Regions from separate parts of the Micrococcus sp. IITD107 genome, predicted to be linked through region 2. Evidence: riboswitches for the same ligand, from Rfam matches in the RefSeq annotation. Region 2 holds a riboswitch; the other holds the start of a gene.
What was found. A riboswitch is a leader RNA that binds a small molecule or an ion and turns the genes downstream of it on or off. The one in region 2 is predicted to bind thiamine pyrophosphate.

Region 1: another riboswitch for thiamine pyrophosphate. It lies ahead of ACEXHE_RS08425 (ECF transporter S component); the one in region 2 lies ahead of ACEXHE_RS06720 (bifunctional hydroxymethylpyrimidine kinase/phosphomethylpyrimidine kinase).

What each region holds. Positions count from the first base shown of each region.
Region 1 is NZ_JBHFFN010000004.1:17,892-33,346, forward strand. Features, by position in the region: gene cls (cardiolipin synthase) at 1-635, opposite strand, end outside; gene ACEXHE_RS08395 (TetR/AcrR family transcriptional regulator) at 635-1,255, opposite strand; gene ACEXHE_RS08400 (MMPL family transporter) at 1,441-4,308, shown strand; gene ACEXHE_RS08405 (MFS transporter) at 4,892-6,196, shown strand; gene ACEXHE_RS08410 (aminotransferase class IV) at 6,338-7,360, shown strand; gene ACEXHE_RS08415 (energy-coupling factor transporter transmembrane component T family protein) at 7,376-8,197, opposite strand; gene ACEXHE_RS08420 (ABC transporter ATP-binding protein) at 8,221-9,891, opposite strand; gene ACEXHE_RS08425 (ECF transporter S component) at 9,895-10,560, opposite strand; TPP riboswitch at 10,616-10,720, opposite strand; gene ACEXHE_RS08430 (DUF4235 domain-containing protein) at 10,840-11,127, shown strand; gene mnhG (monovalent cation/H(+) antiporter subunit G) at 11,200-11,640, opposite strand; gene ACEXHE_RS08440 (monovalent cation/H+ antiporter complex subunit F) at 11,640-11,918, opposite strand; gene ACEXHE_RS08445 (Na+/H+ antiporter subunit E) at 11,915-12,559, opposite strand; gene ACEXHE_RS08450 (Na+/H+ antiporter subunit D) at 12,556-14,331, opposite strand; gene ACEXHE_RS08455 (Na(+)/H(+) antiporter subunit C) at 14,334-15,005, opposite strand; gene ACEXHE_RS08460 (Na+/H+ antiporter subunit A) at 15,002-15,455, opposite strand, start outside.
Region 2 is NZ_JBHFFN010000002.1:502,365-517,819, forward strand. Features, by position in the region: gene ACEXHE_RS06695 (MetQ/NlpA family ABC transporter substrate-binding protein) at 1-449, opposite strand, end outside; gene ACEXHE_RS06700 (methionine ABC transporter permease) at 556-1,236, opposite strand; gene ACEXHE_RS06705 (methionine ABC transporter ATP-binding protein) at 1,233-2,297, opposite strand; SAM riboswitch class I at 2,363-2,463, opposite strand; gene ACEXHE_RS06710 (3'-5' exonuclease) at 2,567-3,322, opposite strand; gene arfB (alternative ribosome rescue aminoacyl-tRNA hydrolase ArfB) at 3,397-3,840, shown strand; TPP riboswitch at 3,902-3,996, shown strand; gene ACEXHE_RS06720 (bifunctional hydroxymethylpyrimidine kinase/phosphomethylpyrimidine kinase) at 3,987-5,600, shown strand; gene ACEXHE_RS06725 (MFS transporter) at 5,597-6,982, shown strand; gene thiM (hydroxyethylthiazole kinase) at 6,979-7,758, shown strand; gene ACEXHE_RS06735 (thiamine phosphate synthase) at 7,764-8,450, shown strand; gene ACEXHE_RS06740 (MGMT family protein) at 8,447-8,863, shown strand; gene ACEXHE_RS06745 (ATP-dependent helicase) at 8,914-12,291, shown strand; gene ACEXHE_RS06750 (ATP-dependent helicase) at 12,291-15,455, shown strand, end outside.

The DNA of each region.
Region 1 (15,455 bases), on a different contig from region 2:
TCGATCCCGGCCTCGCGCAGGCGCCGTTTGAGCGAGAAGTACCCGGTGACGCGCAACGTGGCGATGTGGTCAAACAGCACCCGCACCTTCACTCCGCGAGCCTGCGCGCGCTCCAGGGCCTGGAGTACCTCGGAGACGTAGCCCTGCCGGTCCTTGGGGTCCTCGGAGAAGATGTAGAAGATCAGGTTGACGTACTTCTGGGCGCCGTCGATGTCCTGGGCCATCCGGTGCAGCGACTGGCGGTAGTCCGTGAGGAACTCGAAGTGGCTGCCGTCCAGCATGGGGAACCCGGTGAGGTGACGGGTCAGCGCGGCGGCCGAGCGCACGTACTCCGGGGCGTGGCCCACCTCGTTGGGAAGCTCAAGGTGCTCGGTGGCCTCGCGCAGCTCCTCGTTGACGGCTTCCTGCCGGGACCGGCGCTGCCCGCCCAGGCGGAAGGAGCCGACCAACAGGAACAGCACCAGCCCGGGCAGGGGCAGGAAGAAGATGATGAGCAGCCAGGCCATGGCTGTGGCGGGGCGCCGGTTGCCGGGGACGATGCCCAGCAGCAGCAGACGGATGGCCACGTCGGCGATCCACATCAGGATGGTGATCCACTGCGGGAAGTTGCCGAACTCGGCGAGGGGCCAGAGCATCAGTCCAGCCTACTGGTCTGCGGCGCCACCAGATCCAGCAGCTGGTGCATCCACCGCTGCTCCAGCGGGTCGCCGAGCATGATGTGCAGCAGCACGCTGGCCCCCACGGTGTCCGCCAGGAAGCCGGGATCCGAGGGCAGGGCACCGGGCCGGCGCTGCGCCTCGAGCACGAACCGCTCGCGCAGCCCCTCCTGGATGGGTTCGATCAGCGCGGCGTTGATGGCCGCGGCGGTCTCCGAGGCGGAGGCCAGGGCCGCCAGCAGGGCCCGGACGAGTCGTGAGGTGTCCCCGAGCTCCACGGCGCCGAAGATCTGCTCGAGCCAGGCCCGCACATCGGCACGCAGGTCCCCCGTGTCCTCAGGTCCCTCCACGGGCGTGGGCAGGTGTCCGTCGGCGATCGCCTCCACCACCACATCGGCCTTGGAGCCCCACCAGCGGTAGACGGTCTGCTTGGCCACTCCGGCCTCAGCGGCGATCCCCTCCACGGTGAGGTGCTCGAATCCGCCCTCCACCATCAGCCGCGCGGCAGCGGTGAGCACCTTCAGTCGTGAGGCCTCACTGCGCGGCCGTCCGCGGCGCGCGGGCTCCTCAGCGGGGTCCGGGCTCTGCTCAGCGCTCACCGAAGGCTCCTTCAGACAGGTCTGCCCGGGGAGACGAGTGTGACCCAGGGCGCATTTTGAATACGAGACGTTGCGTCTACTATAGATCAGGGCGCAGGTACGACGGCGGCTCCGTCGCCGTCTCTGTCGACCTCACCTGAACTTTCCCTCACCATCCTCCCCGGACCCGAAGGAGTGGCCTGCTCATGGCCGAACTGCTCTATCGCCTCGGCTTCTCATCCTCAAAGAAGCCGTGGGCCGCGATCGTCGCGTGGATCGTGGCACTGGCCCTGTCGGTGGGCGCCTTCCTGGCGTTCTCCGGCACGCTGACCACGTCCATCACCATCCCGGGCACCCCCACCACGGAGGTGACCGACCGCCTGCAGAAGGAGTTCCCGGAGGCGGCCAACGGCTCCGGCCAGGTGGTGTTCCGCAGCGAGTCCGGCGGCGAGCTCACGCAGGACCAGCGCACCGAGATCGCTGATCTGCTCACTGAGGTGGAGGGCCTCTCCGGTGTGGACTCGGTGGTGGACCCCTTCGCCACCGACCAGATGATCGAGGACCAGCGCCAGGAGCTGGAGGACGGCAAGGCCCAACTGGCGGACGGTCAGGCCCAGATCGAGGACGGCCGGGCCCAGATCGCCGAGGCCGAGGAGCAGCTCCAGGCCTCCGAGGACCAGTTGAACTCCGGCCAGGAGCAGCTGGACGCCGGTCAGGCGCAGCTCGACGAAGCTCGCGCCCAGGCCGAGGCCGCCGGAGCACCTGCTGCCATGCTGGGTCAGCTCAATGCCCAGCAGCAGCAGCTCGACGCACAGCAGGCCCAGCTGGACCAGGGACGTGCGCAGCTCGAGCAGGGGCGCGCTCAGTTGGAGGAGCAGAAGGCCGAGTTCGAGCAGGGCGTGGCCGAGGCCGAGTCCGGCACGCAGGACTTGGAGCGCGGCGAGTCGCTGTTGACCCTTACCGAGGACTTCCGCAGCGTCTCCGAGGACGGAAGCGCCGCCGTCGGGACCATCGTCTTCACCACCCCCATGCTGGACGTGGACGCCGCTGACCAGACTGCAGTGGTGGACACCCTGAACGGGGCCGAGATCGAGGGCGTGGAGGTGCTGCCCACGCAGGGCCTGTCCCAGAGCATCCCGAGCATCGTGGGCCCAGCCGAGGTGATCGGGCTGGTCGTGGCCGGCATCGTGCTGCTGATCATGCTGGGCACCTTCGTGGCCGCCGGCCTGCCGATTCTGACCGCGCTGATCGGCGTGGGCATCGGCGCCACCGCCACCCTGGCGTTCTCCGGCGTGGTGGAGATGCTCTCCGTGACCCCGGTGCTGGGCATCATGCTCGGCCTGGCCGTGGGCATCGACTACGCGCTGTTCATCATCAACCGCCACCGCCGCCAGCTCAAGGACGGCATGCCCCTGCACGAGTCGATCGGCCTGGCCAACGGCACCTCCGGCAATGCCGTGGTGTTCGCGGGCCTGACGGTGATCATCGCGCTGGCCGCCCTGAACGTCACCGGCATCCCGTTCCTGGGCCTGATGGGCACCGTGGGCGCGGTCTGCGTGGCCGTGGCCGTGCTGATCGCCACCACGCTGACCCCGGCCCTGCTGGGCCTGGCCGGGCACCGTGTGCTGAGCCGGAAGGAGCGCTCGGCCCTGGCCGCGGCACATCCGCAGGCAGGTCTTCCCGACGACGGCTCCCTCGCCTCCCGCTCCACCCAGGCCTCCGGTGCCCTCACCGGTGCAGGTGCGGCGGCCACGGCCGAGGAGGCCGAGCTGGTGGAGCGTGGACTGCGTCAGCAGGAGCAGGCTGGTCGCGAGTCCGCCGGGTCCGCCACCCTGGCCACCGATGCCGGCCGCTCCGCTGCCGCTTCGGTGCGGGATGAGTCCGGTTCGAAGCCGGCCTCCCGTCAGCCGATGTCCACCGCCCGTGCAGTGCTGACCTCGGTGCTGGCGATCGGCATCCTCGTGGTGCTGGCCATCCCGTTCTTCTCCATGCGCCTGGGCCTGCCGGACGGCGGCTCGGAGCCGGTGGAGTCCGCCGCGCACCAGTCCTACATGACCATCGGCGAGGAGTTCGGCGAGGGCCGCAACGGTCCGCTCGTGGTCACCGCAGACCTGCCCTCCGGTCTCGACGAGGGCGAGGTCATGGACCAGCAGATCGCCGTGGGCGAGCAGCTGGCCAGCATGGACCACGTGGTCTCCGCCGTGCCTGCCGCCGTCAACGAGGACCAGTCCGTGATGATGTTCCAGGTGATTCCGGAAGAGGGCCCCAACGCCGTCTCCACCGAGGACCTGGTCAAGACCCTGCGCGGCACCGACGCCGCCGGCGAGGCCTCCAACCTGTCCGTGGCCGGCATGACCTCCGGGTTCATCGACGTCTCGGACAAGCTCTCCGATGCCCTGCCGCTCTACCTGGGGGTCGTCGTCGGGCTGTCCCTGATCATCATGGTCCTGGTGTTTCGCTCCATCCTGGTGCCGGTGATCGCCACCGGCGGGTTCATCCTCTCGGTGTTCGCCGCCATGGGCGGCGTGGTGGCCATCTACCAGTGGGGCTGGCTCTCGGACGTGTTCGGGGTGCACGACCCGGGCGCGATCCTGTCCTTCCTGCCCACCATCATGATCGGCGTGCTGTTCGGCCTGGCCATGGACTATCAGCTGTTCGTGGCCTCCGGGATGCGGGAGGCGTATGCGCACGGCTCCCGGGCACGCGTGGCCGTGGTGGAGGGCCTGCACGCAGGACGGTCCGTGGTCACGGCGGCGGCGATCATCATGATCTCCGTGTTCGGCGGGTTCATCTTCGCCGAGTCGGCGATGATCCGTCCGATCGGCTTCGGCCTGGCGTTCGGCGTGCTGGTGGACGCCTTCCTGGTCCGCCTGCTGCTGATGCCGGCCCTGATGCACCTCTTCGGCGATGCCGCCTGGTGGCTGCCGAAGTGGCTGGACAAGATCATGCCGAACGTGGACGTGGAGGGCTCGGCCCTGGAGCGCAGCCACAGCTTCGAGCACGTGGGCGACCACGAGGGTGCGGACACGGCGGCCGAGCAGCCGGCCCCGTCCGGACGCCACGCCGCCCACTGACCCTGGCGGTGGGAGCACGCTGGGCAGCTGTCCAGCTGAAGCGCTGACCAACTCAAGACACAGAGCGGGCCGACGGTGATCCACCGTCGGCCCGCTCTGCTGTCCGGAACGTTCCGGCCGGTCAGCTCCCGGACTGGTCTTTGGTGAAGCGCTCCCAGGCGGACTGCCGGGTCACCTCCAGCGCCTGACCGATTCCCGAGCCTCTGCCCACCGCACACCGCAGATACTCGCCACCGTCCTGGGCGTTCAACGGACCCTGGTCGTCGGGATCATGCCGATCAGGGCACTGCTCGCCGGCGTGGTGGGTGCCGCTATGGGCACTCCGGCCACCACGCGGCCCTGGGTGGGCTGCGCTGCCGCGGCCCTGATCCCCTGGCTCCGGCGCAGCCGCTAGGCTCAGTGCAGGTCGACGACATCGACCGACTGCCCAGCGCATCTCCTCCACCTCAGGACCAGGACGTGTTCTTCAGAGCCCGCAGCGACTCCAACTGAGTCATCTGACGCCCCACGGCCCTGCACGCCGATGTGCACGGGTCAGCGTCGACATGCTCTGATTCCGTCCACAGCTGTCCTGAGGTGACTCATGTCTTCCTTTCCATCCGCCCCTGTCCCCCGCGCGCCCGACGAACCTGGCAATCGACCACGTCGCGGCCTGCCGTTGCTCCTCTCCAATGCCGTCGATGCGTCAGGACGCCAGGGTGCGGATCTGGCTCTGGACGTCTTGGCCGTCACCATCTTGGGGGCCACCGCGGCCCAGATGGGCCTGCTCAATGCCCTGGGAACGCTGGCCTTCCTGGTGCTCGGCATTCCCATCGGCGTCCTGGTCGACCGCTCTCCCACCACTCGTCTGATCCTGAGCGCCGGTCTCACGCGTGCCGGGTTGCTTTCCACCGTGGTCCTTGCCGGATTACTGGATGCGCTGTCTTTGCCCCATCTCTACGTGGTCGCCGCCCTGGCGGGCACCGCTGGGGTGGTGACCGAGACCGCGCAGACCGCCGTCGCCCCTCGCGCGGTCGGAACGGACACGGTCGCTTCCCTGGTGGCACGCCTGCAGTCAGCCGAGTCGGTGATCGGACTGGTGGTCCCCGCAGCCGCGGGCGCGCTCGTCGCCGTCCTGGGCGCAAGCCCCACCCTGGGCCTGTCCACGGCCTTCATAGCACTCGGCGCCGTCATCGTGCTGAAGCTGACGGTTCTCCCGCCGGTTCAGATGCACCAGACGGACCAGGACTCTCGCGACGAGGCCGCCACACCTGCACGTGCATTCAGACGCTTCTTCGGTGAGGCGCGCGAGGGCTGGACCACGCTGCGTGAGATCCGCCCCCTGTGGCGCACGACGTGGGGTGTCATGGCCATCAACCTCGGCCTGGCCTCCTACTCCGCCATCGAGGTGGTGCTGATCCTCCGAGTGCTGGACCTGGGGCCCGCGGTCTTCGGCGCCCTCGTCACGGCTGGAGCGCTGGGCGGACTGACCGGCTCACTCGTGGCAGTGCCCTCGGGGACCCGGCTCGGAGTTCCGGCCGTGCTCAGAGCGTCAGTCTTGATGCTGCCTCCCGTTGCTGCCCTGACACTGGTAGCCCTGGCCGATCCAGGTCGAGCGGTCCTCTGGCTGGGTGCCGGCACCTTCCTGTGGGGCATGGTGATGGTGACGTACAACGTGCTGCTCGCTGGCCTGGCCGCCGAGCTCACACCGGGCGCTCTGATGGGGCGGGTCTCAGCCACTCGGCGGACCCTGTCCATGGGAGTGGTGCCCCTAGGAAGCATCGGCGGCGGCCTCCTGGCCGACCAGGCGGGAAGCGCCCCGGCAGTGATCGCGTGGGTTGCACTCAACGCGGTGGGGGCGGTTCTGATCCTCACGGCCCTGTCCCGTCCACGGGCGGCTGAACACTAGGCTGAGACCATGTTCTCTCGCCGTCTCGTCAAGCCCGTTCAGCCTGACCAGCTCCTGCCGCGCCTTCAGCAGGCGCCCACGGAGCACACCGCCCCCACCACGCAGTCCTTCGTGCCGGAGGCGGGCGGCTCCGTGCTGGTCATGCTCACCCCTGACCGGGCGTCCGGCGCCGTCACCGCGCAGGTCAAGGATCCCCGGCTGCCGGCGTTGACTGTGACCGACCAGGGCGTCACGCGCGGCGACGGCATCTTCGAGACCATGATGGCCACCCCCGGCCAGGGTCAGGACGGCGCTGGGTTCCACCTGCGCAAGTCCGCCGCCCACCTGGCCCGGCTCGCCGCTTCCGCCGAGGCCACCCAGATCCCGGTCCCGTCCGAGCAGGACTGGCGTGACGGGATCGCCGCGGGGTTGGAGGCCTTCGCCGCCGGCAATCCTGGCCGGGCCGCCGTCGTGAAGCTGGTGGCCACCCGCGGGCCGGAGGCCGCTCCGGGAGGCGGCCACTATGGAGGAGGGCTCGATGCCGGCGGGCTGGATCCCAGCACGCCGCCTGGTCCCGCGCGGGTGGAGCAGCTGACGGGCACCTACTGGGCACTGGTCTCGCCGGTGTCCGAGGCCTCGAGCCATGCCCGTGACGCCGGACTGAAGGTGCTGCTGCTGGACCGCGGATATGAGTCCGGCGTGCAGGAGCGGGCGCCGTGGCTGTTGCTGGGCGCCAAGACGCTGAGCTATGCGGTGAACATGGCCGCCATGCGTCACGCCAAGTCCCAGGGAGCGGATGATGTCATCTTCACCTCCTCGGACGGCAAGGTTTTGGAGGGCCCCACCTCCACCGTGCTGATGGCCCGGCGCGTGCCGCGAGCGGGCGGCACCCAAGGCGTGGAGCTGATCACCCCGTTGCGGCGCAACGGCATCCTGCCCGGCACCAGCCAGGGCGTGATCTTCGCCGCGGCCGAGCGCGCCGGCTGGGAGCTGGGCTACGGGCCGCTGGTGCCGGACGACCTGATGGACGCGGACGGACTGTGGCTGGTGTCCTCGGTCCGACTCGTGGCCCCGGTGACCCACCTGGACGGAGTGGAGCTGACCGTGGACCACGAACTCACCGAGCAGCTCTCCGCGTTCCTCGCCGAGGACCTGGACCCGGGCTCGCACGGCCCCGTGGACTGAGCGGAGACCGCTGGGTCAGGCCCAGATTAGGTTCCAGGAGCCCGTGGCCACGGAGAGTCCGGCGGCCAGGACGGCGAGCGCGATCCCGCCCAGGATCACCCAGGCGTCCAGGGCGGTGAACCGGGACTCCCGTGCCCAGGTCCGCTCCCCTGCCCCGAATCCGCGGGCCTCCATGGTCACGGCGAGCCGGGTGGCACGGCGGATGGCCTGCACCAGCAGCGCGAACGCCTGCCCCAGCCAGGACCCGGTCCGGTGGAACAGGTTGCCGTCCGTCCCCACCCCGCGGGCCCGCCGGGCGTAGCCCACGGTCCGCCACTCCTCGGTCAGCACGGCCAGCAGCCGGAACGCTGCCAGGGAGCCCAGCACGAACCGCGCCGGCAGCTTGGCCTTCTGGGAGAGGGCGTCGGCCAGGTCGGTGGGGTCGGTGGTGATGAACACCATCACGCCCGGCAGGGCCACCGCCAGAATGCGCAGGCCCGTGGCCAGGCCGGCCATGACCGACCCTTCGGAGAGCGTCACCGGTCCGGCCGCGACCAGCGTGGCACCGGAGTCCTCCCCCACCAGGGCGGTCCCCCAGGCGGAGACCAGAGCGGCCAGCACCAGGATCCAGGCTCGGCGCAGGAACTCCAGCGGACGGATCCCGGACACCGGCAGCAGCGCCACCGCGGCCAGCAGCACGATCCCGGAGGACACCCAGTCCATGGACGCCACCAGCACACCCGTGACCGGCAACAGCGCCAGCAGCTTGGCCAGCGGATTGGCCCGCTCCAGCAGGGACGCCCGCTGGGGGCGGGACGGCGCGGCGGGGTCGAACGGCACACCCTGGTCCGAGGGCATGGCCCCGGCAGGGAACACGGCGGTCATCTCAGCGCCACCACCCTCGCGTCCAGCACGTCGATGAAGTCCCGATCGTGCGTCACCGCCACCACGGATCTCCCTTCAGCCACCAGCCGCCGCAGCAGCCCGGTCAGCACCGCCCAGGTGTTCGCGTCCTGCCCGAAGGTGGGCTCGTCCAGGAACACCAGGTCCGGCCCGGCGGCCAGGACGGTGGCCACCGAGAGCCGCCGCTTCTCCCCGCCGGAGAGGGTGAACGGGTTCATCTCCCCCAGGTGGGTCAGCCCCAGCAGCTCCAGCAGGTCATCGGCCATCTGCTCGGCCTCCTCGTCGGTGAACAGGCGCTCCCCGGACCGCGGATCCCGTGCGTGCTGCGGCCCGTAGAGGATCTCCTTGCGCACGGTGGTGGTCACGAACTGGTGCTCCGGCTCCTGGAACACCGTCCCCACGCGGCTGACCAGATCGGCGGCCTTCCACCGGAACGGGTCATCCGGCAGATCCGCTCCCCGCGGGCCCTTCAGGGCGGCCCCAGCGGCCAGCGTCCCGGCATGCACGGGGATCAGCCCGGCCAGGGACAGCAGCAGCGTGGACTTCCCTGCCCCATTGGGACCGGTCACCACGACGGCGCTGCCTCCGTCCAGCTCCACGTCCAGGTCGGTCTGCGCGGGGGCGGGCGGCGCGGAGAAGCGTCGACGCCAGCCGGGCGTGCGCGGCTCACGGGAGACGGACAGCCCGGTCCCGGTGAGCAGCACGGCGCTGCTCGATGCGTCGGAGACCGACGATGAGCCGGGGTCGTGCTCGTCAGAGTGCTCCACCACGCGGCGCAGGGCACGGGACTCCAGCTCCACGGGTTCGGGCACATACCCTGGGACCCAGATCCCGGCCGCGGCCAGCTCGTCCCGCACGGGCCCGGGGGCCAGCAGCTCCGCGGGGGCGGCATCATGGCTGATCCCGCCGGCCGGCTCCAACACCAGCATCCGGTCCACGTGCTCGGCCCAGACGTCCAGCCGGTGCTCCACCACCACCAGGGTGGCCCCGGTGCGCTCGACCAGTCGCATCACGGCGTCCCGCACCTCCAGCACTCCCTCGGGGTCGAGGTTGGCGGTGGGCTCATCCAGCAGGACCAGCGGCGGGCGCATGGCCAGGATCCCGGCCAGGGCCATCCGCTGCTTCTGTCCGCCGGAGAGCCGGGAGGTGTCCCGGTCCAGGGTGATGCCCTCCTCCGGGCCGAGGCCGACCTCCTGCAGGGCGCCCCGCACACGGTCCCAGATCTCCGCCCGGGGCACGCACAGGTTCTCCGCCCCGAACGCCACGTCATCTCCCACGCGGGAGAGGATCACCTGAGACTCCGGGTCCTGCTGGACCAGTCCGGCCACCCCGCGCTGCTGACCAGCGGGGATGTCCTCGATCAGCAGCGTCCCGGTCTGCTCGGACTCCTCGTCCCCACCGTCCAGCACCCCGGCCAGGGCATGCAGCACGGTGGACTTGCCCGCACCGGAGGGACCCACCAGCAGCACGCGCTGCCCGGCGGGGATGTCCATCTCCAGTCCGTCCACCGCCGGACGGTCCCGCCCGGCGTGCTTCCAGCCCCATCCCTGGGCCTGCACCCGCGCCCCGCGCGGAACCGCCGCCGGGGCGCAGTGGTGAGGGGCCGTCGTCGGGAAGCCGGGGGTCTGTTCGGCACCGATGATGGCCACCGATCAGACCACAGGTTCCTGATGTGCCCGGCGCGAGGCCAGGGCGGAGAGGGCACCGGTGGCGGCCAGTCCGCGCGTGGCCAGCCAGGAGAGCAGGCCGGCGATGATCACGCCCGAGACAGCCATGAACGCCACGTAGATCAGCTTCCACTCGAAGGTGTACTCGGGGAACCAGTTGAAGATCAGGGCGTCGTTGATGCCGCCCAGGATGCCGGTCAGCAGACCCGCCAGCAGGGCGACGGGCAGGGTGAAGCGGCGGTAGAGGAACAGCAGCAGGATGATCTCCGCGCCCAGGCCCTGGACGAATCCGGAGGCCAGCACCGTCAGGCCGAACTGGGAGCCCAGCAGGGCCGAGACCGCGGCGGCGACCATCTCGGTGAACAGAGCCGCACCGGGCTTGCGGATCAGCAGCCCGCCCAGGACCGCGGGGAACAGCCACATCCCGGCGACCAGGCCGGAGGAGGGCGGGAAGGCCACGAACAGTCCGCCGATGCCGGCGTAGGCCAGGTTCCAGGCCCAGAAGATCACGCCGCAGGCCACGGCGACGACGGCCGCGACCACGATGTCCACCACGCGCCAGGAGCGCTGGGCCGGGCGGGCGGTGGTGCTGGTGGTTGTGGTGCTCGTGGGCGACGCGGTGCGGTCGCGGGGTGCGCTCGGTGCGCTCATGGTGGTCCTCCTCAGGATCAAGGAGGGGATGGGCTGGTCACCGGTGCGGTGACAGCTCAGTGAGAACTCGACTTCCTCCACCGGTCCTAACCGGGTCAGGTTCGAGGGTCTGCGCCGGGCGCACTCTCAGCGCCGGTGTGGCGCTCCCCTGTCGTTGTCCAGACAGCATAGGCCACCGGACCGGTCTGGGCGATCCGGATGACGACACAGCACGGTGACCCGGCGGTAGGCTGATCCTCGGACAAGGCACGTGCCCACGACCAGCCAGGAGGACACCCCATGAACAACGTTCTGCAGAAGCTCATCGCCACCGGCATCACCATCGGCGGCGGCATCATCGGTACCAAGCTGGTGGAGTTCGGCTGGAAGGCCATCACCGGCCACGACGCCCCCAAGGACCTGGACGACACCGAGGCCAACATGTGGAGTGCGATCACCTTCGCCACCATCTCGGCAGGCATCTCCGCGATGATCCGCGTGGCCTCCAAGCGCGGCGCGGCCTCGGCCATGGACAAGCTGGCCGCTCAGTCCAACTCGGCCAAGCGGCTGGGCCGCGGCGAGGTCTGATCCGCACCGCACCCACCAGGTGCCGGACCCACAGGGTCCACGACTCAGGGCCAGCCCGGCTCAGAGAGTCTCTCAGTAGCCGTCGTTGCGGTCCTGCCGCGGCACGGACTGCTGGTCTGAGGCCTTCTCCGCGGGCTGGCCTTCGTCGTCCTGACGGGTGACCACATCGGACAGCTCATCCACGTAGAGCAGGTCCCTGTTCAGGTGCTTGGTGCGGTAGCTGGCCCGTCCCACCAGGTGGGCGGACACCGGGGCGGTGAGCATCTGCAGCACCCAGGCCAGCAGCAGCACCGGGATCCACACCCAGGCGCGCCAGGCGAAGGCCAGCGCCAGCAGCATCAGCAGCAGGCCGAGCACCTGGGGCTTGGTGCCCGCATGCATTCGGCTCAGCTGATCCGGGAAGCGCAGCAGGCCGATGCCGGCGATGGTGGACAGGCTCGCGCCGAGGATCAGCAGCACGGCGGCGATGCTGTCGGTCAGGACCACCCAGGCATTCGAGTCGAGCTCAAGCATCAGCTGGTCTCCTTCCGACGGTCAGCCACGAAGCGGGACACCGTCACCGAACCCACGAAGCCGATCACCGAGGCCACCACCACGAACACGATGTTGCTGGTGTGGTGGTTCAGTGCCATCTCCACGCACAGGGCGGAGGAGACGATGATCAACAGCACGTCGGTGGCGACCACGCGGTCCAGGATGGACGGTCCCTTGGCGATCCGATAGATGGCTCCGGCCGCTCCGGCGGTGAGCAGCACCAGGCATACCACGGCGGCGATCTGCATCAGGCTCATGCGGACTCCTCCTCGGTTTGCCGATTCCGCCGGGTGTCTGCGCCGCGCTCGCCCTCACGCACCAGCTCCAGGTCCTCCCGGGAGCCGATGGCCCGGATGATGGCGGCCTCGGTGGCCAGCGCCTCCTCGCGGAAGTGCTCGACCTCCTCCTCGTTGGTCACGTCCAGGCAGTGCAGGTACAGGGTGGAGGAGGGCCGGTCCACGTCGATCACCAGGGACCCGGGGATCAGGGCCAGTGCGTGCCCGGTGAGGGTGACGATCAGGTCGTCATGGGAGCGCAGGTGCACCGCCACCACGGAGTTGACGATCTTCGGTCCCAGCGAGATGGCATCCCAGGCCACGGCGATCGAGGCGGTGATGATCCGGCCGATGAACCGGGCGGTGAACACCAGCACGTACCAGAGGTTGATCCGACCGCTGAACTTCACCCGGGGAAGTCGGTAGAACCAGAGGATCACCAGCGAGTAGAGCGCGCCCATCAGGAGCACCCCGGGACTGAAGTCCTGCCAGAGTGCACCCCAGACCAGGGCCAGCCCGATCAGCAGGGGCCACTGGCTCCAGACGGACAGGCGCTCGTCCTCGCTGTCCTGATCCTGGTGGGCGGAGGCCTCCGCCGCGGTAGGACGTGTCTGGTCGGTCATGGCTGCACCCCCTCGTCGGTGTCGTTCTCGGTGTCCACCGGTTCACCGGAGCTGTCATCGTCTCCGCCAGACTCGCCGGGACGCGTGCCGGTGTCCTGGCCGTCGCTGTCCACGGGAGCTTCCAGGCCCTGGCCGTTGCCCGGGCCCACGCTGCCGTCGTCGGTCCGGTTGATGCCCTGCTCGTCCAGAAGCTCCAGATCGCGTTCGGCCTTGGCGGCGGCCTCCGGGCCGAGGACGGCCTCGATGTACGGGGTGCGGGCCAGCATGTCCCGGGCGGCCTGGTCCGAGAGGTTGTAGAGCGGTCCGGCGACGACCGTGAATGCCACGCCCAAGGACACCAGACCGACGGTGGGAACCAGCATGCCGGCCGCGACCCGGCGGCGGCCGGTGCGCTCCTCCCGGTCCTGATTGGCGGCGTTGGTCAGCTTGGCCGGAGGGTGCTCGACGTCCTCCACCTTGCGCCAGAACGCGCGCGCCCAGACGCGGACCATGACCAGCAGGGTCAGCAGGGAGGTCAGCACGGAGGCTCCCACCAGCACCCAGGCCAGCGGGGTGCCCAGGCCCACGCCGGCGGTCATCAGGCCGATCTTGCCCAAGAAGCCGGAGAACGGCGGGATGCCCGCCAGGTTCATGGCCGGGATGAAGAACAGGACCGCGATGATCGGGGAGACGCGCGCCAGGCCGCCGAGCCGGTCCATGTTGGCGGTGCCGGCCCGCTGTTCGATCAGTCCGGTCACCAGGAACAGTGAGGTCTGCACGGTGATGTGGTGGACCACATAGAAGACGGTGGCGCCCAACCCCAGCACCGAGGAGACCGCCAGACCGAAGATCATGAAGCCGATGTGCGAGACCAGGGTGAAGGAGAGCACACGTTTGATGTCGTTCTGCGCCAGCGCACCCAGGATGCCCACGATCATCGTCAGGGCGGCGACCACCATGAGCAGGTTGTTCACCCGGTCCCCCGGGAAGAGCAGGGTCTCGGTCCGGACGATCGCGTACACACCGACCTTGGTCAGCAGTCCGGCGAACACGGCGGTGACCGGCGCCGGCGCGGTGGGGTAGGAGTCCGGCAGCCAGAACGAGAGCGGGAAGACCGCCGCCTTGATGCCGAAGCCGACCAGCAGCATCAGGTGCAGCACCATCTGCAGGTCCGGGTCCAGATCGGCCAGCTTGACGGCCAGGTCAGCCATGTTCACGGTGCCGGTGGCGCCGTAGATCATGGCGATGGCGATCAGGAAGATGACCGAGGAGATCACCGAGACCACCACGTACGTCACACCCGCGCGAACACGCGGACCGGTGCCGCCCAGCGTGAGCAGCACATAGGACGCGGTCAGCAGGATCTCGAAGCCGACGTAGAGGTTGAACAGGTCGCCGGCCAGGAACGCGTTGGAGACACCGGCCACCAGGATCAGGTAGGTGGGGTGGAAGATCGAGACGGGCCCGCCCTGGTCGGTGTCCGTCACGCCCTGGGCGGAGGCGTAGACCAGCACCGCCAGCACGATGGCCGAGGAGACCACCAGCATCAGCGCAGAGAACCGGTCCACAACCATCGAGATGCCCCACGGGGACTCCCAGCCGCCGATGAACACGGCGGTGGCCCCGGTGTCCCAGGTGTCGGCCAGCAGCAGGCACTCCAGGATCAGCGTCACGGTCATGGTGACCACGGTGACGGTGATCTGCACGCGCGGTTTGCGCACCATCATGAAGGCGGCAGCCGCACCCAGGATGGGCAGCAGCACCGCCAGCGGCGCCAGGGAGACGAGGTTCATGGTCACGTCCGGTCTCCCTTCTGGTCGTCGGTGGTGTCATAGCCGGGCCCGCTCACACCGTGGACTCCCGGACGGGCCCCGGGGCTGCCGGGCCGTTCGTCCTCCTCGGGGTGATGGTCGTCGTCGTGCCCCTCCTCCTGCCGGCCGGGCCGGGAGGTGACGGACACGGTGCCATCGGCTTGGTGTTTGACAGTCAGGGCGCCGGTGGCCGGGTTCAGGGCCGTGGCGTGCTCGTAGTCGGCGTTGGGGTCCTCGTCCTCGTCCAGGAACTCGGAGGTCTCCTCCTGCAGCTCGGCGTCATCCTCGGCGTCGAAGGAGGGCTGCTCGGCGACCTTGACGTCCTCGGTGTCCACCTGGACCTCGTCGCGGCGGCCCAGCTTCCAGGAGCGGTAGATCATGCCGAGCATGAAGGCCGTGACGGCGAAGGAGATGACGATGGCCGTCAGGGTCAGCGCCTGCGGCAGCGGATCCGAGTACTCGGAGGGGTCCACCCCGTCCACCACGATCGGGGGCCGGCCGGGAGGGCCGGACATGACCAGGATCAGCACATTGGTGGCATTGGTGATCAGCATCATCCCCAGCAGCACACGGGTCAGGGTGCGCTCCAGGAGCAGATAGATCCCTCCGGCGTACATCACGCCCATCACGAGCAGCAGCAGGAAGTTCACGGTCATGACTGGGACCTCCCGGCGGTCTCGCTGGAGACGGCGCCCTGAGGCTTGCTGGAGGCCCGACGACGACGGTCGGCTTCAGCGCGGGCGCTGGCATCGGCTTCGGAGCGGCGGTCGACCTCGGAGCCCAACGAGCGCAGGACGTCGATCACCAGGCCGATGACCACCAGGTAGACGCCGATGTCGAAGATGGTCGCGCTGACCAGCTTCACGTCACCCAGGATGGGCAGCCAGAACTCGACGATGGCGGACTGGAAGACCTGTCCTCCGAAGAACAGCGGGGCCACTCCGGACAGGGCGGCGACCGCCAGGCCGGAGCCCAGCAGCACGCCGGCCGGGATCGGCATGGCCTGCTCCAGCTCGTACCGGCCACCTGCCAGATAGCGGATGGCCAGGGCCAGACCGGCCAGCAGGCCGCCGGCGAAGCCTCCACCGGGGGTGTTGTGTCCGGCC
Region 2 (15,455 bases):
GACTCGGGGGAGTCGTGCTTCTCCGAGAACCCGGCGTAGGGCTCGATGTGCACCCCGGCGCCGTGCTCGAACTCGTAGCCCTTCTCCTTGACCTGGGCGTTGAAGAACGGCTCGTGCATGTAGTAGTTCGCGTCCGTGGAGCCCTCATCCAGGGAGATGTTGGGCAGCTGGTAGTCGTCGAACTCCTCGATCTCCAGGTCGATCCCGGCGTCCTCGGCCAGGTTCTCGTCCACGAACTCCAGCACGCGGGCGTGCGGGACCGGGTTGGCGCCGACCTTGACCACGGTGCGGTTGGCCGGGTCCAGGGTGGCGTCAGCGGACGGGGCGGTGTCCCCGCCACCGGCGCCGCAGGCGGCCAGTGCGCCGGCCAGGGTCAGTCCGCCCAGGCCCAGCAGCAGGCGGCGGTTCAGGGGAGTGCGGGGGGTGTTCAGATTCGACTGGTTCGACATGGTCTTGGCCTTTCGTGCCGAGGGTGCGGAGGGGTACAGGAAGGTCAGAGGTATAGGACGTTCAGGGTGTGCAGGAGGTCAGGACGTGCGGCCGGGGCCGTGCCCGTCAGCGGTGGTCCACGCGGCGGATGATCAGGTCGCCGATCCACTGGATCAGCTGGACCAGCAGGACGATGATCACGATGATCACCAGCATCACGCCGGGGTCCCAGCGCTGGTAGCCGTAGTTGTAGGCCAGTCGGCCCAGGCCGCCGCCGCCGATCAGACCGGCCATGGCCGAGTAGCCCACCAGGGTGACCAGCGTGGTGGTCACCGAGGCGACCAGGCCCGGCATGGCCTCCGGGAGCATGACCTTGCGGATGATCTGACCGCGCGTGGAACCCATCACCCGGGCGGCGTCCACCGTCCCTGAGGGCACCTCCCGCAGCGAGGTCTCCACCAGACGCGCGAAGAACGGCACGGTGGCGATCGTCAGAGACACGCAGGCGGCGATCGGCCCGATGGCCGTGCCCACCAGCCACTGCGTGAACGGGATCAGCGCGAGCATCAGGATGGCGTACGGGATGGAGCGGGTAATGTTCACGACCACCGCGGAGAGCAGCGCGTTCAGCCAGCGCACGGGGCGCAGTCCCGCGGGGGAGGTGACGTGCAGGACCACGCCCAGGGCGCCGCCGATCAGCACGGTCAGCACTCCGGAGATCGCCACCATCTGCAGGGTCTCCACCAGTGCCTCGGGCAGCGCGTTGGTGGTGACGGGGTTCTCGATCAGTTCGGTCAACCAGTTCACTGGGCACCTCCGAGGGTCTGGGCGGTGTCCTGGGCGGCCTCCAGCTGGGTGCGTGTGCGCACCTGGGCCCGGAAGTCCCACTCCTTCAGGAAGTCCACGACGACGGCCGCATCAGCGGGTGCTTCGGCACCGGCAGGTCTGGGGCCGGGATCCGGCAGGGAGAGCAGATAGTGGGAGAAGCGCTCCCCGGCCAGGTCCTCGATGGACCCGGCGACCACCCGGACGGGCTGGTCGAAGCGGTTCTCGATCAGGCTGGCCACCGGGATGCCGGCGCTCTCACCGCGGCCGAGCACCTCCACGAGGGTGCCCTCGGTGTCCAGGGCGGACTCGGGCAGGGGCAGCAGCGCCGCGGAGAGCCGGTGGTCCAAGCGGGAGGCCACATCGGCCAGGGGACCGCCCTCCACGATCCGTCCAGCCTCCAGCAGGGAGACGGAGTCGCAGAGGCGCTTGACCACGTGCATCTCATGGGTGATGACCAGCACGGTCAGCCCCAGGCGGGAGGAGAGGCCCCGGATCAGCTCCAGGATCCCGTCCGTGGTGGCCGGGTCCAGGGCAGAGGTGGGCTCATCGCACAGCAGGATGTCCGGCTCGGTGGCCAGGGCCCGGGCGATGCCCACGCGCTGACGCTGGCCGCCGGAGAGCTGGGCGGGGTAGGAGTTCTCGAAGCCCTCCAGGCCCACCAGGCTCAGCAGCTCCTGGGCGCGGGCCCGGCGTGCGGTCTTGTCCTTGCCGGTGACCTCCAGCGGGTAGGCCACGTTGTCCAGGGCGGTGCGGGAGGAGAGCAGATTGGCGTGCTGGAAGACCATGCCGATCCGCCGGCGGGCCTTCAGCAGGTCCCGGTCGCTGACGGAAGCGAGGTCAGCACCGTTGATGGACACGCTGCCCTCGGTGGGCCGGTCCAGCAGGGTCAGGCAGCGCACCAGGGTGGACTTGCCGGCGCCGGAGTGCCCGATGATCCCGTGCACGTCACCGGCGGGGACCTCCAGGTCCACGCCGTCCAAGGCGGTGATGGTGCGCGAGCCCTGGGGGTAGAGCTTGCGCAGTCCCCGGATGGAGATCATCGGCGCCGCAGTCGCGGCAGAGCCGGGCGGGGTGTTTCGGGCAACGTCAGACACAGTGGAAACTCCTTCCATCGTTCCTGGCGGTAGCACCTGCGCCGGCCCCTGTGGGGGTGCGTGGTTGCTGCGGCGTCCTCGATCCAGGTCTCTCAGCCGCTCTTGATGGGATGCGGTCCGCTGGGCGTGGACCGGTGGGTCTCACGCCGGCAACGTGCCGCGTCGAGTCAGTCTAGCGGCCGAGGGGCCCGCTCATGCGCACTGTGTCCTCTACGTCACAACGCACGCTGGACGGGCCACTCACCTTTGACCACGGCGGCGGGGTCCTTGCGGCGCAGGTACTCCTGGAAGCTGGCCGACTGCTCGGCCTTCCACCGGATCTGCTCTTCATGCAGCTGCTCGAGGGCCACCCGGACCTGCGGGTAGCGCCGGGCCAGGGCATCAGCCACCCCGACGGCGGCCAGCGAGTCAGCCGCGGAGGTATGGGCATCCAGCAGGGGCACCCCGTAATGGGCGCTGACGTCCGTCAGGGTCCGCTTGCCCTTGCGGAAACGGTCCACCTGCTTGTCGATCACATACGGATCCACCACCGGGACAGGGGAGAGCGGGGGCAAGCCATGACGGACCAGCTCCCGGTCCATCACCGTGAAGTCGTAGACGGCGTTGAACGCAATCACCGGGATGCCGGTGGTGAACATGTCCCGCAGGGTCTCACCGATCTCGGCTACCGCCACCGGGGCGGGCATGCCCTCGGCCTGGGCCTTCTCCGTGGTGACCCCGTGCACGGCAGCGGCCTCGGCGGGGATCGGCACTCCCGGGTCCACCAGCCACTCATAGGAGGCGGCCGGCTGACCCGTGGGGTCCACGAGCACCAGGGAGGCGGTCACGATCCGCGCGGTGTGCGGGTCACGCCCCGTGGTCTCCAGATCGAAACCGGCACGCAATCGCTCATGCCAGGGGCCGTCGTCGTGCCCAGGGGGAACGGTGGCGGGCGCGGCGGGCTCAGGGGCGGCAGGCTGTTCGAAGCTCACCTGGCCCACGCTACCGGCAGGGACGGACATCGTGACGTCACCCACAGGGGGATGTGCACGCCTACCCTGGACGGATGCGCCCGTTGAGCATCGAGCCCGGCCCCGGGATCCCCGGGGGAGCTGTGGTGCCCGCGGCCGAGCTCACGGAGCAGTTCGCGCGCTCGTCCGGACCCGGCGGGCAGGGCGTGAACACCACGGACAGCAAGGTCCAGCTCTTCCTGGACCTGGCCACCACCACGGCGTTCACCGAGGCCCAGCGCCAGCGGGTGCTGCGGAACCTGGAGCATCGGCTGGCCGGCACGGTCCTGATGGTGGAGGCCTCCGAGCAGCGCGCCCAGGTGCGGAACCGGACCGCCGCCCGCCAACGGATGGCCGAGCTGTTGCGTGAGGCCCTGGCCCCACCACCCCCGGCGCGGCGGGCCACCCGTCCCACCCGGGGATCGGTGCGGCGCCGACTGGCGGCCAAGCAGCGCCGCTCCGAGATCAAGGATGCCCGGCGCAAGCCCCGCGACGACTGACCCTGTGACGTTACGGAGCCCACCCGGATTCGTGGTCCAGCTCACTCTGTGTCTAGGGTGGGCCTCGGACACGGGGTGCGCCTGTCCGGTGCTGAGAACAGACCCGTGGAACCTGATCTAGTTCGTACTAGCGAAGGGATGTCCTCGTGGCTTCTTCGTACCCTGCCCACCTCTCCTCACGCACTGCGGCTGTTCCCCGGGTGCTCTCGATCGCCGGGACGGACCCCTCCGGGGGTGCCGGAACATCCGCCGACCTGAAGTCCATCACCGCCGCCGGGGGCTACGGGATGAGCGTGGTCACCGCCCTGGTGGCACAGAACACCCACGGTGTGCGTGCCATCCACACCCCGCCCAGCGACTTCCTCACCGCCCAACTCAGAGCCGTCAGCGACGACGTCACCCTGGACGCGGTCAAGACCGGGATGCTGGGCACCGCCGAGACCATCGCCGCGGTCTCCACCTGGCTGGACGAGCACCAGCCGCAAGTGCTGGTGGTGGACCCAGTCATGGTGGCCACCAGCGGGGACCGACTCCTGGAGCCGGACGCCGAAGAGGCCATGGTCCAGTTCTGCCACCGCGCCACCGTGGTCACCCCCAACATCCACGAACTCGCCGTGCTGACCGGTGAGGACTGTGCGCAGGATGAGCAGCAGGCCCTCGCCCAGGCTCGCCGCTGGTCCGCGCAGACCGGTGTGGCCGTCGTCGTGAAGACCGGGCATCTGACCTCACGCCGGGTGACCAACACCTGGATGACGCCCGACGGGACGCAGACCCCCGTGGAGTCCACCCGACTGGACACCACCAGCACCCACGGCACCGGCTGCTCACTGGCTGCCGCCCTGGCCACCCGGCTGGGCCGCGGGGACACCCCGGAGGCGGCGCTGACCTGGGCCACCGACTGGCTGCACGAGTCGATCGCGCACGGGGCCGCACTGCAGGTGGGATCCGGGCACGGCCCCGTGGACCACTCCCACCGCGCTCGCCGGCTCCAGGCCGCCGGGCTGGCCACACCGTGGCTGGCACCGGACACCGTGCCCGCCGCGCTGGAGTCACCGGAACAGCTCGCCGCCGTGACGGTGGGCGTGAACCCGAGCGAACCGATCCACGCCGCCGTGCCCGCGGCAGGACCCTGGACGGCATCACTCTGGGCCGCCGGGCAGTCCATCACCGCCCAGATCGCCGACTGCGACTTCGTCACCGGCCTGGTGGACGGCACGCTCTCGGACCGCTCCTTCCGGTTCTACCTGGCCCAGGACGCGCTGTACCTGGGGCAGTACGCCCGCGCCCTGGCCGCGCTGGCCGCCCGATCCGAGGGACTTCAGGCGCAGGTGTTCTGGGCCGAGAGCGCCGCCGGGTGCCTGAAGGACGAGGCCGAGCTGCACCGGACCTGGCTCGGGGAGGGGCTGGAGACGGTCAGCGGTCCGGTGACCCGGGCCTACACCGACTTCCTGGTGGCCACCGCGCTGGGGCAGGACCGTGTGGTGGGCGCCGCCGCCGTGCTGCCCTGCTTCTGGCTGTACGCCCAGACCGGGGCCACCCTGCCGGAGGTCGCCCAGGAGCACCCCTACGCCGCCTGGCTGGGCACCTACGGGGACCCCGCGTTCGTCACCGCCACGCAGGGCGCGCTGGCCCACGTGGAGCGCGAGTTCGAGCAGGCCTCGCCCACCGCTCGCGCCGAGGCAGCCCGGGCCTACCTGACCGCCTGCCGGCACGAGCTGGAGTTCTTCGACCAGGGCCTGCGGATCGAGCCCGGGCAGTGAGCACCCTGCAGACACAGGGCCCGACGACGGCCACGCACCTTCCGCGGGAAGGTCGCGCCGCGCTGCGGGCAGGGGTGGTGGGCAACTGGATCGACAACATCCACGTCTTCCTGCCGCTGACCGCTCTCGCCCCGGCGATGGTGGTGCTGGCCGGGCCGGCCGCCGCGGCGGGGACCGGGGCGCTGATCGTGATCGCCATGCTGCTGGGTCGGCCGGTGGGCGGGATCGTGTTCGGGCGCCTGGCCGACCGGCTGGGGCGGACCCGGACCACCCGGATCGCGATCGGCGGGACGGCCGCCTGTGCGCTGGCGATCGCGGCCATGCCCACCCATGAGCTGCTGGGCCCGGGCACGGTGGCGCTGATCCTGGCGTTGAGGTTCGTGGGCGGGATCTTCGTGGCAGGGGAGTACTCGGCGGCCATCCCCCTGGCCATGGAGTGGTCCGCACCGCGCCGGCGCGGGCTGATGAGCGGACTGACCCTCTCCATGGCGCCGTGGGCGCAGGCGACCATCGCGTTCAGCGTGGCCGGGCTGCTCGTGCTGCTGGGGCCAGACGCCTACGCCGCGTGGGGCTGGAGACTGCTGTTCGTGCTCGGCGCCCTGCTCTCCGTGGGGATGCTGCTGTACTACCGGCGCCAGGTGGCCGACGCCCCCGTGTTCCACCGCCGGGCCAGCCAGGTCCCGGTCCGCCCGCGCGCCGGACTGAAGGACGTGCTGGCCGGACGGTGGGCGCGTGCGTTCTGGCAGGTGTTCCTGCTGATGACCGGGCTGTGGCTGCTGACCAACAGCACCGTGCTGCTGCTCACCGCCCGCCTGGCCACCGACGCCGGGCTGCCCGCCACCGGGGTGTCCGTGGTGATGGGCGTGGCCTCGGTGTTCCAGGCGATCGCCATGGCCGCCGCCGGGCACCTCTCCAGCTGGACCGGGCGGCGCCGGCTGTTCCTGATCTGGGGCGTGGTGGCCGCGACCCTCGCCCCGTTCGTGTGGTGGCTGGCCGTGACCTCCGGCTCCCTGGTCCAGGCCGCCGCCCTGGCGGCACTGCTGCAGGTGCTGACGGTGGCGGCGTATGGACCAGTGGCGGCCTACCTCTCCGAGCGGTTCCCCACCGAGGTGCGCTCCACCGGCTACGGGATGGGCTACAGCCTCTCCCTGGTGCTGCCCGCGCTCTACCCCTTCTACCTGCCGGTGGTGGAGCCGCTGCTGGGCCGGCACGGCTCGGTCATGGCCATGGTGGTGCTCGGCGGGACACTGCTGGTGCTGGGCGCCGCCCTGGGACCCCGGCTGGCACCGCGGGAGTTCGACGCGGACATCGACACCGTGGCTGCAGGACTCACCGGGGACGTCGCCGTCAGAGGTGCCGATGCGGAAGGATCGAGGGCATGACCCCCACCGCCGACCCGGACCTGCAGCGCGTGCAGCACACCATCCACGCTGTGCGCGAACAGGCGCCCCTGGTGCACTGCATCACCGCCACCGTCTCCATGGGGGTCGTGGCGGACGGACTGCTGGCCGCCGGCGCCCGCCCGATGATGACCGAGACCGCGATCGAGGCTCCCACGCTCACCACGGTGGCGGACGCCCTGCTGATCAACCTCGGCACCCTGAGCACCGACGCCGTCGAGGGGATCCCGGCCACTGTGGAGGTCGCCGTGCGGCAGGACCGCCCGTGGGTGCTGGATCCCACGGCCATCGGCTTGGCACCGGTGCGCACGCCCCTGGCGAGGGAGCTGCTCAACTCTGGGCCCGTCGTCGTGCGTGGCAACGCCTCCGAGGTGCTGGCCCTGGCAGACCAGGGCACCGGGGGCCGCGGTGCGGACTCCGGCGCCACCACGGACGCCGCCCACCAGGCCGCCCTGACGGTGGCCGGGCAGACCGGGGGAGCGGTGGCGGTCTCCGGCGCGGTGGACCTGATCCTGGACGGGCACCGCGAACTCCGGCTGGAGCGCGGCACCCCCCTGCTCACCCGCGTCACCGGGACCGGCTGCCTGCTCGGGGCACTGACGGCAGCCTGCGCGGCCGTGGAGCCGAACCCGGTCCAGGCTGCGCTCGCCGCCACCACCTGGATGGACCTGGCCGGGGAGACCGCCGCCGCACGGGCCGCCGGCCCGGGCAGCTTCCGCATGCACCTGCTGGACGCCCTGGACGAGATCGGACGATGAACCCCATGAACCCCGCAGACGCCATGAACATCCCCGACCCCTTGGACCTGCGCTGCTACCTGGTCACCTCCGGCGCCGGCCAGCGCACTGTGGACGTGGCCGCCGAGGCCGCCGCCGCAGGGACCGGAGTGGTCCAGGTCCGCGCCAAGGACGCCACCGCCCGGGAGCTGCTCAACCTGACCGTGGCGGTCGCGGACGCCGTCCAGCAGGCCAACCCCACCACGCGCGTGCTGGTGGACGACCGCACGGACGTGGCCGCCGCCGCTCGCCTGGCCGGAGCCGCCGTCCACGGGGTGCACCTGGGACAGACCGACCTCCCGGTCACCGCCGCACGGCAGATCCTGGGGGCCGGCGCGGTGATCGGGCTGACCACCGGCACCCCGGAGCTGGTCCGGGCTGCGAACGAGCTCGCCGAGGTGATCGACTACATCGGCGCCGGCCCGTTCCGCCCCACCCCCACCAAGGACTCCGGCCGCGACCCACTCGGTGTGGACGGCTACCCCCAGCTGGTGGCCCTGACCGGCCTGCCCGTGGTGGCGATCGGCGGCATCACCCCGGCAGACGTCCCCGCGCTCGCCGCCACCGGGATCGCCGGCGTGGCGATCGTCCGCTCGATCATGGACGCCGAACGCCCCGGCGCTGTGGTGCAGGACGTGCTCACCGCCTTCCAGGCCCACCGCCCATGGACGTGACCGGCGCACCGGACTCCCTCTGGCCCACCGACTGGCCGGACGGGCCGCTCGAACTGGATGAGGCCCTGGCGCTCGCGGCCACCCTCATCCAACCGGGCCAGGCGACCAGCTACGGCGGTCTGGCCGCCGCGCTGGGTGCCGGCGGCCCCCGTCAGGCCGGGCGCGCCATGTCCCGCGCGCCGGAGGGGACCCCGTGGTGGCGGGTGGTGCGAGCGGATGGCTCGCTGCCGCCGTCGTTGGCCTCCCGTGCCGCCGCGCACTGGCGCGCTGAAGGCACGACCCAGCGCGCACACTCCTCCGCAGGCCTTCCCGACGACGGCCAACACCTTCGCCTGGACCTCGCCTGCGCGCGGTGGTCACCCGGTGCGGAGGACGCGCTGCTGCTGCGGGCGCTGCGGGAGCGGATCGGCTGATCTCCGGGGCGGATCCTTATCCTGTCCGGCCCGGCTGATTGAATGACCGTATGGCCCAGCAGACCCCCGAGCAGCCCGCCGAGCAGCCCACCCTCCGCCTGACCGTCCCCCGTCAGACCGAGGCCGCCGAGCTGCCCCTGGACGCCGAGCAGCAGGCCGTGGTGGACCTGGCACAGTCGCCCGGACACGGCTCCGTGCTGGTGCTGGGCGGGCCCGGCACCGGGCGCAGCACCGTGGCCGTGGAGTACGCCGCGGCACGGATCGAGGCCGGACTGGTCCCGGACCGGCTGCTCATGCTGGCCCCCACCCGCCAGGCCGCCGCCCGGCTGCGGGATGCCCTCTCCGTGCGGCTGGACCGGGGCGGTGCGGGGACCCGATCGTCCACACCGGTGCGGACCTGGGCGGCCTATGCCTTCGACCTGATCCGGCGAGCCCGGGTGGAGGGCTTCCTGCCGCAGGTGGAACGCACACCGCGGCTGCTCTCCGGCGCCGAGCAGGACACCGTGATCGCCGAACTGCTGGAGACCTACGCCGCAGGGGAGCGGCCCGGACCGGACTGGCCGGAGGAGCTGGACGAGGCCGTGCAGACCCGCGGCTTCCGCCAGGAGGTCCGCGAGCTGATCGACCGCACCAGTGAGTACGGGATCGAGCCCGGGGACCTGCAGGAGCTGGCGGCCCGGCACGGCCGTGCGGAGTGGGATGCCGCAGCGGAGCTGCTGCAGGACTACCGGGACCGGCTGGATCTGGGCATGGCCGAGGCCTTCGACCCCGCCGGGCTGATCACCACCGCGCGCCAGCTGCTGCAGGACCAGCCCGAGCTGGCCGAGCAGGAACGCGAACGGCTCTCGGTGCTGGTGATCGACGACCTGCAGGAGGCCACCCCCGCCATCCACGCCCTGCTGGGCGTGCTGGGCCACGGGCAGGACGTGGTGGCCACCGCCAACCCGGACACCGTGGTCCAGGGCTTCCGCGGCGCCCGTCCGGACCTGCTGCGGCAGTACCCGGACGCCCTGGTCCGGGCCCAGACCCTGCCGGGGTTCGAGGCACTGGCCGGATCCGGAGGCGGGCAGACCATCACCCTGACCACCGGGCATCGGATGGCCCCGGACCTGGTGCAGGCCTACCAGCGGGTGACCCGGCGGATCCCGGCGGACCGGCGCACGGCAGAGCTGCGCGCCGGACTGATTCCCGTGGAGCCGGGAGAGGACTCGGTCCCGATCACCGGTGCCGCCGTGCACCTGGTCGCCTCACCCGCCCACGAGGACCAGCTGGTGCTGCAGCAGATCCTCGAGCTGCACCACCGGCACCAGGTCCCGCTGCACCGGATCGCGGTGATGGCCCGCTCCGGGCCCCTGGTGGCCGATCTCGGCCGGTACCTGGAGGCCGAGGGCATCCCCGTGGACCGCACGATCAGCGACTCCGTGCTCAAGACCGAACCCGCCGTGGCACCCCTGCTCGGGATGCTGCGCATGGTCACCGAGGCGCCCGCCGAGGATCAGCCCACCCTGGACATCGACGCCGTGCTGGACCTGATCAGCGGCCGCTACGGACGCTCCACCGCCCTGCACGTGCGCCAGCTGCGCCAACGGCTGCTCGCCGAGGAACGCGCCGCCGGCGGGCGCCGCTCCAGCAACGAGCTGCTCCTGGCCGCCCTGGAGGACCCTGCCCTGCTGGAGGGCATCCGCGTGGTGGGTGACGGCCTGGCCCGGATCGGGCGGATGCTGCGCGCCGGCCGGACCGCTGCGGCAGATCCCGCAGCCACCGCTGAGACCGTGCTCTGGGCCCTCTGGGACGCCACGGACACTCCTGCGCGTTGGCAGGATCTCGCCGTCACCGGGACCGGGCACGCCGCCCGCCGGGCCGATATGGACCTGGACGCCGTCGTCGGGCTCTTCCAGGCCGCCGAACGCTACGTGGACCAGTTCCCGGGAGCCGGCCCCGCCGCCTTCGCCGACTTCATGGAGGCGCAGAACCTGCCCATGGACTCCCTGGCGGCCCAGTCCCGTCACGGCGAGTCTGTGTCCGTGCTGACCCCCGCCTCGGCCGCCGGCCGGGAATGGGATGTGGTGATCGTGGCCGGTCTGCAGGACGGGATCTGGCCCAACACCCGCCTGCGCGGACAGCTGCTCGGTGCCACCGACCTCGCCGAGATCGCCTCCGGCCGTGCCACCACCTCCAACCACCGCACCCGTGTGGCCGAGGTCCGGCAGGACGAGCTGCGCAGCTTCGCCACCGCCCTCTCCCGTGCCCGGGTCCGGGTGGTCGGGATCGGTGTGGCCTCGGCCGATCTGCTGCCCAGTGACTTCCTGGACCTGCTCGCGCCCTGGCACCCCACCCCCGAGCAGGCGGAGCAGGGGATCCTCTCCCGTCCCGTCACCGCCGTGCCCACCCCGCTCACCGCCAGCGCCCTGGTGGCCCGGCTGCGCCGCGAACTCGAGGAGACCGCCCACCGGCTGCACCGTGATCCTGCTCAGGAGCTCACGGGGGCGGACCAGCAGCACGTGGCGCTGGTGGCCGCGGCCCTGGCCCGGCTCGCCGCGTCCGGCCTGCCTGGAGCCGCCCCGGACCACTGGTGGGGTCTGCTGCCGCTGAGCACCGAGGCACCCCTCACCGAGCCCGGCGGACGGATCGCCGTCTCACCCTCCCGCGTGCAGGCCGCTCTGGACAACCCGCTGAACTGGTTCATGGACCAGATCGGCTCCCAGCCCGTGGCCACCGCCGCCCAGTCGATCGGCACCCTGGTCCACGCCGTGGCCGAGGCCCATCCGAGCGGACCCTTGGAGGCCCTGCAGGCGGAGCTCGAACGCCGTCTGCCCGAGCTGGACCTGGAACCGGGCTGGGAGACCGACCAGGCCCTGGACCGTGTGCGCCACATGGTGGCCAAGCTCGGCATGTACCTGCTCACCCTGCCCGGTACGGGCAGACGCATCGCCGGTGTGGAGGTGCCCTTCGCCGCCGAGATGGACCGTGAGGACCTGCACGTCACGGTGCGCGGGATCATCGACCGCCTGGAGATCGATGCGGAGGGCCGCCCGTTCGTGGTGGACCTCAAGACCGGCAAGTCCACCCCCACCGTCGCCGAGATGGAACGCCAGGCCCAGCTGGGCGCCTACCAGGCCTCCATCGCCGCCGGCGGTCTGGACGAGGCACTGGAGAAGATCGCGGACGCCGGAACGCTGCGCGCCCACGAGCCCGGAGGGGCCGCCCTGGTCCAACTGGGGGCCACCACGGCCAAGGTCAAGGTCCAGGAGCAGGACGCCGTCGGACCGCAGGACACCTGGGCCCAGGACCTGGTCTTCACCGCCGCCGAACGCATGGTCGGGCCCCGGTTCCTGGCCATCCACCCGCCCGGCCGGGTCTTCTGCCGTGTCCCGCAGGTGTGCCCACTGTGCAGCCAGGGACGCCAGACCACCGAATGGAGCCGCTGATGAGCACCTGGACGCACGCCCCCCGCTACACGCCCGAGCAGCTCGCCCAGGTCTTGGGCGGCAACCCACCCACCCCCGAGCAGTCCGAGGTGATCAGCTCGGCCCTGGAGCCCATGCTCGTGATCGCCGGTGCCGGCTCGGGCAAGACCGCCACCATGGCCGACCGCGTGGTCTGGCTCGTGGCCAACGGCTACGTCCAGCCGGATGAGGTCCTGGGTGTGACCTTCACCCGCAAGGCCGCCGGTGAGCTCGCCGAACGGATCAACGGCAAGCTCGAGAAGCTCGCCGAGGCCGGACTGGAGATCCCGCGGGACGCAGCCGAACCCACGCCGGAGCAGGACGCCGACCCGGACGAGCTGCTCCTGGAGGACGGGCCCGGCCGAGCCAGCGTCTCGACCTACCACTCCTATGCCAACACCCTGGTCCGGGACCACGGCATGCGCATCGGGATCGAACCGGACACCGAGCTGATCGGTGAGGCCCAGGCCTACCAGCTCGCCGCGCGCCTGGCCCGCTCCTACGAGGGCGATCTGTCCTTCCTCACCAGCTCCTTCTCCACCCTCGTCTCCGGGATTATGCGCCTGGCGGGGGACTGTGCCGAGCACCTCGTCGCCCCCGAGCAGGTCCGCGAGCACCTGGACCGGATCGTGGAGCACGGACTGTCCCTGCCGTACACGGAGAAGAAGGTCGAGGGCACCAGCAAGGAGGTCGACGCCCTGATCTCCTCGCTGCGTGCCCGGGCCGCCATGGCCGATCTCGTCGCCGCGTTCCAGCAGGCCAAGGCCGAAGCCGGCGTCATGGACTACGGCGATCTCGTCCGCCACGCCGCGGACATCGCCCAGCGGATCCCCGCCGTCGGAGCCGCTGAACGGTCCCGGTTCAAGGTGGTGCTGCTGGACGAGTTCCAGGACACCTCCCACGCCCAGATGGTGCTCTTCCGCGGTCTCTACGGCAACGGCCACCCGGTGACCGCCGTGGGCGACCCCAACCAGTCCATCTACGGCTTCCGTGGGGCCTCCGCTGGCCAGCTGTTCTCCATGCCCACCCAGTTCCCCCGCCTCACCTCAGACGGCGAACGTGCGCCCGCCGCCGTCCGGCACCTCACCGTGGCCTGGCGCAACTCCCTGAACGTGCTCCAGGCCGCCAACACCGTGGCCGCTCCGCTGCGCCAGACAGGTCAGGAGGGGATCGAGCTCAAGCCGCTCGGTCCCTCGCCCTTCGCCGTGGACGGAGATGTCAGGCTCGACTGGTACCCGGACTCGGTCACCGAGGCCCGGGCCGTCGTCGCATCCCTCCAGGCCGCCGGTCGGGCTCATCTGGCCGAGCAGGGCACGCCCGCCACCCGGGCCATCCTGTGCCGCCAGGGCAGCCAGTTCCCCGCGCTCATGGACGCCCTGGACGACGCCGGCGTGCCCTACGAGGTGCTGGGCCTGTCCGGACTGCTGGCCGTGCCCGAGGTGGCCGACCTCGTCTCGGTCCTGCAGGTGATCGCCGACCCCACTCGCTCGGACCACCTGCTGCGCATCCTCACCGGCCCCCGGTGGCGGATCGGACCGGCCGACCTGACCGTGCTGGCTGAACGCGCCCGGGAGATGACCCGCCGGCAGACCCGGAACGGCCCGAACAGCACCGCCGCAGACAATGCTGTCGATCTGCAGGACACCTCGCCGGAGGAGGAGGCCGAGTCCGCCTCCCTCATCGAGGCCCTGGACTTCCTGCCCGGCCCCGAGTGGACCGGCCGGTCCGGCCGCACCCTCAGCGCCGAGAGCCACTCGCGTCTGACGCACCTGCGCCGCGAGCTGCGCATGCTCTCCACCCAGACCAGCCTGGACCTGGTGACCCTGATCCGGCTGGTCGAGCGCACCATCGGCCTGGACGTGGAGGTCGCCGCGCGCCCCGGAGCCGCCGGTGCCGCAGCCCGCCGCCACCTGGATGCGTTCCTGGACGCCGCCGACGACTTCAGCCCCGCCCAGGAGGCCGCCGCCGGGCACGGCACCGACCTGGCCGCCTTCCTGTCCTGGCTCGAGTCCGCCGAGGAGCACGAGAAGGGACTGAGCCTGGTCGGATCCGGCGCCGTGCCGCGGACCGACGCCGTCCAGCTGCTCACCGCCCACGCCTCCAAAGGGCTGGAGTGGGACCTGGTGGCCGTGCCCGGACTGGTGGTCGGACAGTTCCCCAGCTCCACCGTGGACCTCTGGACGGGCCCCTCCTCCGGACACCTGCCCTGGGACCTGCGCGGTGACCGGGAGAGCCTGCCCCAGTGGGACCGTGACTGGTCCACGCGCCGCGACTGGGCCGACGCCGCCAAGTCCTGGACCCTCAAGCACCAGAAGGAGGGGTACCCGGACGCCTACCGGGACCTGGTGGCCGCCCACCAACTCTCCGAGGAGCGGCGACTGGCCTATGTGGCGTTCACCCGGGCCCGGACCCTGCTGCTGCTCAGCGGCAGCCACTGGCGCGGAGAGAACTCCAAGCCCACCCAGCGCTCGGCGTTCCTGGACGAGCTGCACGAGCTCGCCCAGACCACCGGCGCTGCCACCCTGGGTGTCTGGACCGAGCCCGAGGACGCGGGGGAGACCAACCCGTTCGCGAAGCGCAGCACCGCCGCCATCTGGCCCTTCGATCCCCTCAACGGTCCCGAGGTCGTGGTCCTGGACCCCGAGCACCCTGAGGACCTCACCCTCGCCACGCCGGTTCCTCCTCGGTCCCGCCCCCGCCGCGCGGCGGTGGAGACCGCGGCCGCCTGGGTCTCCACCGCTGATCCGCTGGACGCGGCCAGTTCCCTGGCCGCCCCCTCCGCAGACCGTCCCGACGACGGCCGGTCACCTCAGGAGGCCGAGCTCGCCCGTCAGGTGGGCTGGGTGCTGGATCGCAGCACCGGCGTGGGGCAGGAGGACACCGGAGCGGTGGAGCTGCCCAGCCACCTCAGCGCCTCGGCCTATGTGGACCTGGCCGACGACCCCACGGCTCTGGCCCGCCAGCTGCGCCGCCCCATGCCGCGTCCGCCCGCGCAGGCGGCGCGCCGAGGCACCGCGTTCCACGCGTGGGTGGAGGACCGATTCGGCGCCACCGCCATGCTGGACTTCGAGGACCCGCAGGACGCCGCCGACCACTGGGTGGACGACTCCCTGGATCTGGCTCCCATGAAGGACTGGTTCCTGGGC